One region of the Paenibacillus sp. Y660 genome, then DNA from elsewhere that is predicted to be linked to it. Evidence: predicted binding sites of a transcription regulator. Region 1 holds the regulator's gene; the other holds the start of a gene.
The links. The regulator LexA, encoded in region 1, represses DNA repair genes until DNA is damaged. The targets are predictions, from matches to a motif close to CGAACATATGTTCG.
Positions count from the first base shown of each region.

Region 1 (3,620 bases):
GCAACCCAGATCCAGCTGCTAACCCATATTTGGCACTAGCTGTTATGCTAAGAGCTGGTCTTGATGGCATTCAGAACAAGCTTCCGTTGCCGGCTCCAACAGACCGCAACATCTACATCATGACGGAGGAAGAGCGTCAGGATGCAGGCATTCCAAGCTTGCCGCTTGATTTGAAGGAAGCTCTTGACGAAATGTTAAGAAGCGACATCGTTTGCGATGCGCTTGGCGACCATGCGCTTGCCCATTTCTATGAACTGAAAGAAATCGAGTGGGATATGTACCGGACACAAGTTCACCAATGGGAAAGAGATCAATACTTGACTCTTTACTAAGATCTGAATCCCTAAAGTTCATAACCTAATAATGACCCGCAAGAAAGACACTTTTCCAAAGGTGTCTCTCATGCGGGTCATTCTGTTTCTATCTCATTTTCGGATGTATTTTTCCCAATATAGTGTAGATAAATCAATTAAGTTTTATAAAAGCAAAGGCGTTCCTTCTAGTAAACTAGTAATCGGGGGAGCATTCTATACGCGCGGTTCGCAAAATGACTTATCCTAATTTGATTGGTTTGGTGGGGGTGTATATGGAGTGGGATTTACGGCCCGCCCATTCCTACTTTTGTTCACAATTCGTTGCAGAAACGATGCGGAAAAGCGGGATTCCGGTCTGTAACCGTCCATCGACGCTGGTTACACCTGATGATTTTCTGAATTACAGTCAATTTCATGTCGTCTATGAAGGACTGCTATATGATTATCCACAGCTTAATCTACAACAGCTTGTCCATCTTTCAAAAGCAAAAATGACTGTAGGCCAGCTTCGGAAGAGAGCCATATAAGATCTAGAATAGTGCGCAATAAAAATATGAGTCCACACAAAAAGACCCATAGTATGGGTCTTTTGCGAAGTTTAATGGTTGAATTAGTAGCCGCCGAAGCCGCAGCTGCATGCGATAATCACCAATAAAATGAATAGGACCAAAATTGTACCTAAGTTTGTAAAAGCTCCACCAACGTAACCGGACATTTTTTAGGTGCACCTCCTTACGTGTTGAATACATTATAGGTTATGCGGGCTAATCACTCATTGATTGGGTGTTTGTCATAGGGCAGGCAGGAGTGGGGAGAAAAAATTTACATTATTTGTGAAGAAAAATGAATCGAATGCCGAAAGATACACAATAGAAATAAATAGCAAAGAAGAGGCTGAGTCGACTATGCTTGCGCATATCGGATCAGCCTCTTCTTTATGTACGTTTACTTGCTTTAATGGATATCCCGGAAAAGTCCGATGACTTTGCCTAGAATGGTTACATTTTGGAGTAAAATCGGCTGCATTGTGGAATTTTCCGGCTGCAGGCGAATGTGATTTTTCTCCTTGTAGAACGTCTTGACCGTTGCTTCGTCATCCTCAGTCATTGCAACAACGATTTCTCCGTTATTAGCTGTTTGCTGCTGACGAACAATAACGTAATCTCCATCGTGAATACCGGCTTCGATCATACTCTCGCCCATGACATTCAAGATGAATACGCTGCTGTCACCTACAAAGTGTGAAGGAAGAGGGAAATACTCTTCGATGTTCTCTGTTGCGGTAATAGGCACACCCGCAGTAACTTTACCAACGATAGGTACTTTGGCAACGGAAAGGGGGATCATGCCATCCACACCTTCTTGATCTAAAATTTCAATAGCACGTGGTTTAGTGGGATCCCGGCGAATTAGGCCTTTCTTCTCCAAGCGGTCCAAATGACCGTGAACGGTTGAACTGGATAACAATCCAACAGCTTCGCCGATTTCTCGAACGGAAGGTGGATAGCCTTTCTCCCGGACTTCATTCTTAATAAATTCAAGAATAGAATGTTGTCGGTTAGAAATCTTCGACACTGTGATCACTCCATTAGTAGGTTTGTAGCAAATTATAACATAGAACCGGAGTTCGTACAAACATAAGTTCTCAAGTACAGAAGTTCGTATTTTTTTGTTGACTCCAAACGTTTGTTCGTGTATTCTAAAAACAGAACAAACGTTTGGGGTGCTGAATAATGATAACTAGTTCAAGTTTTAATAGAACGATACACAAACAAGAAACAGTTAAAACAACGGTGTTTAACCATTTGATCAGACGATTGATGAAGCGCCATGCAGCAAAGATTGTAGTCTGCTCAGCTGTGTTCGCACTTTTATTTACTAGCTTTCTGTTTATAGGAACAGCTGCTTCCGGCAGTTATCCAGCAGAAGCGACAGCTGGAGAAAATATGGTTATCGTGCATTCGGGTGACACACTTTGGGAAATCGCTAAGCAATATACCGATGGCAAGCAAGATATTCGATATGTCATTTATTTGATTAAAGATCGCAACAACCTGCAATCCTCGGAAATTATGCCAGGGCAAAAGCTAATTATTCCTAGCATTTAATTTGAGAGTCATTTACAATTAATAGAATTGTTTCATCATATACATAGCTTTCTGAATCAAGTAGATCAATGGAATCTACTTCTTTTAGAAAGTTTTTTTGTGTGAACTGCAGGGTTTTCCCTAGGTAAGTTCGTCTATTGAAGGGGATTGAAAGGAGAGGCTGAATTGTTACGTGTTGAAGAGCTATCCCATTCCTTCATGAATGGGAATGAAGCGACTGCTGTACTGCAGCATATTAGCTTTGATGTACATAAGGGAGAAATGATTGCGCTTTTAGGAAGCTCCGGCTCTGGCAAATCTACGCTGCTGAACTTAATGGCCGGCTTAATGAAGCCTACAGAGGGGCAAATCTTTATTGCAGACCACAATATCGTTACGATGAACGAAAATCGGTTGGCTGAGTTTAGACGAAAGCATATCGGGTTTATTTTTCAAGCGTATGAGCTGATTGCCAATTTGACCGTTAGAGAAAACGTCGAGCTGCCGCTCGTGTTTCAATCGATTCATCCTTCTATAAGGAAGAAAAAAGCGCTTGCTTTGCTTGAACAGGTGGGAATTCCGGATAAAGCGGAATTATTTCCATCACAGCTCTCAGGAGGACAGCAGCAGCGTGTCAGTATAGCCCGGTCATTGATCACTGAGCCATCGGTCATTTTTGCGGACGAGCCTACTGGTAATTTGGATACAAAAACAGAAGAAGAAATTATTATGATTTTGAAGCATTTGAACAAATCGATGGAAACGACTTTTATCATCGTTACACATGAACGTGAGGTTGCAGCCCAAACGGAAAAAATTATTACGCTGCGGGATGGTTACCTCGTGACGGAGCAGGAAGCCGCTCAAGAAAGATTGCTTGCGGGGGGAACGCAAATTGAGAATAAGTGATATTACACGATTGTCTTGGGATCAAGTCAAGCGCAGGAAGGTCGTAACGGCACTTTGTGCGGCAGGTATTTCGATTGGCTGTGCTGCCATTATTGTAGCTATGAGTATAGGCGAATCTGCGCAAATTTATGTCGAGCAGCAGATGAACAGCTATTTAAAAATGGATGAGATTACGGTAACAGCAAATACAGGTGCTGGAGCTGGCAGCAAAACCCCTGCAAATGAAAGTGAAAGCGAATCGCTGAAACAAGGGAAATTGACGCAGCAAAAGCTTGATATTATGAAGAAAATCAAGCATGTGACGGCAGCA
Region 1 covers NZ_JBXBBJ010000020.1:38,288-41,907, forward strand. Annotated here, with positions in the region: gene glnA (type I glutamate--ammonia ligase) at 1-332, shown strand, start outside; gene AC2TDN_RS19740 (hypothetical protein) at 587-841, shown strand; gene lexA (transcriptional repressor LexA) at 1,269-1,889, opposite strand; gene yneA (cell division suppressor protein YneA) at 2,048-2,422, shown strand; gene AC2TDN_RS19755 (ABC transporter ATP-binding protein) at 2,588-3,310, shown strand; gene AC2TDN_RS19760 (ABC transporter permease) at 3,297-3,620, shown strand, end outside.

Region 2 (3,620 bases), on a different contig from region 1:
ATCATTCCTATAAATTTCAGCAGCACTGCCCATATTCGCCGCTTGAACATTTTGACGAATAATATCGATGCATATATTTTCCCGATCAACAAACACAGTACGCTCTATGCCTCTGCTCCAAGCTTCTATGCCCAAACCGCCTGTACCAGCAAACAGGTCCAGCGCGACTCCGCCTTCGAAGTAAGGTCCAATCATGCTGAAAATAGCTTCCTTCACCTTATCCGTTGTCGGCCTCGTGTTCATGCCAGGCACAGCCTTCAGCGTGCGGCCCTTGGCCTCGCCCGCAATGACTCTCACTGCAATTGCCCCCTTCTATCTCATTCCCGCCTATCGTACCATAGAATCCCTTTCACAATAAAGCAGCGCCTATCAAAAAATGATTGGCACGAACCAGTTCGAGCGAATGACGTAAATATTCAATTGCCTGATGATGTATATTTTCCAGCAAACCGGACATGATAAGTTCATCGGCGTCGCAAGATGTCGTAGACAACCGCGGAGAAGACTTACGTTTCCCCATAAGCTCTTCGTCCGGTTTCTCCTCTCCCATGAAAAGGGCGCTCCGAAAGGAGCGCCCGATTTTTTGTTTAAAGCCTTATATAGCAAGGGTTTTTCGCTCAAACTATTTTCTAATTTTAATAGTTGTCGCCCAATTGTTGTCCAAATTGAAAATGCATATAAATCAGAATCTGATTCCATCTCTCCGGAAAGCCATAAAAACCACAATGAATCAGTTTAATGATTTACATAAACTCGCAAACCCCTCGTGTACAAAGGGAATCGCGGGTTTTTCTTTTTACACACCACAATTGAGAATACGATAGGTTCCGATTTTTTCATTCATGTTTTTCACACGGAATTTATGTTATTAGTATTATCCTTGATTGTTGACTTCTTTCCAAAAGAAAAACCGCCCTATCATAAGGCGGTCAATTCTGAACTATCGTTGCAAATTAGCTTTACGCTTTCTTGCTTGAAAGCTCAGATATATATCCCTAATCCATTCACTACTTCATCTGTGTTGATCTAAAAGAATAGGATTACCATCAGGATCCTCAATTGTAAAACTTGCAGGGCCTTCGCTTGTTTCATCTGCTTCAGTCAGTATTTTAATTCCTTTTGCTTTAAGCTGTTTTTGAATATCTCGAATGTCTGTAGATGAATTAAGATTTTCGCCATTTTCATTCCATCCTGGATTAAAGGTCAGAATATTCTTTTCAAACATTCCTTGGAATAGGCCAATTATACAACTTTCATTCTTAATAATGAGCCAATTTTGAGTAATATCGCCTCCTAAGACTTGAAATCCTAGATTTTCGTAAAATAATTTTGATTTGTGAATGTCTTTTACACTTAAACTTACAGAGAATGCGCCCAGTTTCATAGTTCCTCCAATAAAAATTATTTTTAGAAGGTTTATTGCATAAAATATTCAACATTAATTTGATGAACACATGTTTCACCCAGTATGTATTGTAACCACGTAAACAAATATAATTATAAAAACAACCCTCAAAAGTTATTGCACTATCGATATCGATAATTGAACAAGTTTGGGGAATTAATCCCTATGTCGCAGCCCATTGAAATGATTTATTGTAGAATTCACATCCTGAACATCATTTAAATCAACTATTTTACGAAGTTTCATGCTCCAGCAATTTAAACTTAAGGAATCGCATAACATCCTACATATACGTATTGCTTCAGTTACACTACCCTCTTCTTTATAAATATTAGTTCTGATAGATAGCTCTTCAGCCTTTTCAGCTTCGCTGCCTGTATTTAGTTCAATTTCAACTTTAAACTTCCCATCATTATAGAGAAAATAACACGCATCACTAAATGAATTCCAAGATTTCAATGTTGGGTCATTCTTTATAAAAGCAGAGTTTTCGAGCAATTCTACAGCTTGGACAAAGTCAAAATTATTCTGCCCAACAAACTCCATTCCATCTTCCGTCAAGGTTGGTACATTTCCAATTGGAAATAGAATAAACTGATAATCCCCTATTGCCGTAATAATCACCACCAAAAATGGATGAAAAACACTTTTATATTGCTGATCACTAATTCAAGATAATTTCCACGTTATCCTGCACGTTAATAAAAAATCAATTTTAGGGGTTTGAATGTTTCTTCTATCAAGTACCACTTGGCAGAACATTCATAATATCCAAATATGGCACCTTTGTTGTGATCCCTTGATGTTCAATAAGCACCATCTTCGTTCGTGAGTCCATCTTCGTTATCTTCCCCCTAACAGGGAGATCCCAATTCCAAACAATTAGACTAAGTTCTAATTCTTCCTGTTGGGCTTCAATCAGGCGCTCACCTAATTCCTCTAATTCAAATTCATCCCTCGTCGGCCGCTTGGGTCCCTTTGCCAAATTAATACCCTCCAATCCTTAAGTTACTTATCATCAAGCATGCTGTTTAATCAACTCCACATCAACTATGTTCTCCATGTTAAAAATGCGTGGTGCATTCGCACTAAGGCAGAAAGCTCTAACCTTACCATTTCGGACGGATAGCACTTGAATAATTCGAAAGGAGATATTTCGTTTACGGTCATTGTAAATAATTTGTACTGTCCGGCCGATATGGTTTTCGATCATGCTCTTCACTCCAATGCGAATGTTTGTTCTTATTTTATTACAAACATACGTTCGATTTCAAGATAAAAATAAAACTCCAGTATTATCAACCGGAGCTATCATCAACATATTAAAGTCTTTCTGTGCTGATTGAAAAGTTGGAGCTAATTATTTAAAACACAAATTCGCCTCCTAAATTAATCTTCATCGTATGTTGTCATTTCCATCGTTTTTTTTGCGATGTCAAACCCATAACCCCTACCCATCAAAAATTGAATACATTTTTGTTTCCACTCTCGTTCCGATTTTGTCTTTCTTTTATAGGTTTCGATTTTACTTTTGAGCGCTTTGGCGGCAGACGCCAGTTCATCCGACTCTGTTATTGCACTAAGTGCCTTATCAATACTCGTTTGTTCAACCCCTTTTTGTTTTAATTTTTGAGCAATCATTCGTTTCCCATTCTTCTTTAGGTTCGACCCGTCTTTTGCGAACTTACGCGCGTAATCTTCGTCATCCACGAATTTATAGTTTTTTGCCCATTCCAATGCTTTCTTAACGACAGCCTCATCAAATCCCTTTTTGGTCAATTTCTCAATTAGGATATGTTGCGTTTTATTCATCAAATAGTTCGTAATATACCCTTTCGCTTTTTCGAGCTCGTCTTCAAACAAAACAGACTCCAATTTTACGGGATCTACTTCCTGATCCACCTGAAGCTTATGTTTAGCGGCTGCATATGCAGAAACTCCCACAAGAAATTGATCATCTACATATACATTTACACGATCCTTATTTCGCTTTTGAACTTCTATACACGTGATCTTCGGCATGATTGCCTCCTGCACTATTAGGTTTTACATGGTTACATGGATGCAAAACTAATATATATTTTAAACTCTTATCATACCATGTAACTTCATGCCATATTCCTGTGTCCGTTTGATTAACAACGATAAATTAAAAAGTCCGAAAACCCATTTTCCATAGAAATGCCAATCGTCTAATCAAATCTATTAATCTTTG
Region 2 covers NZ_JBXBBJ010000003.1:262,330-265,949, forward strand. Annotated here, with positions in the region: gene rsmD (16S rRNA (guanine(966)-N(2))-methyltransferase RsmD) at 1-297, opposite strand, end outside; gene AC2TDN_RS06205 (hypothetical protein) at 350-550, opposite strand; gene AC2TDN_RS06210 (VOC family protein) at 1,013-1,384, opposite strand; gene AC2TDN_RS06215 (hypothetical protein) at 1,562-2,035, opposite strand; gene AC2TDN_RS06220 (YolD-like family protein) at 2,145-2,396, opposite strand; gene AC2TDN_RS06225 (RecX family transcriptional regulator) at 2,795-3,427, opposite strand.
Region 2: a site for LexA is predicted at 2,659-2,672, ahead of AC2TDN_RS06220 (YolD-like family protein). Genes of this name have one in related genera too.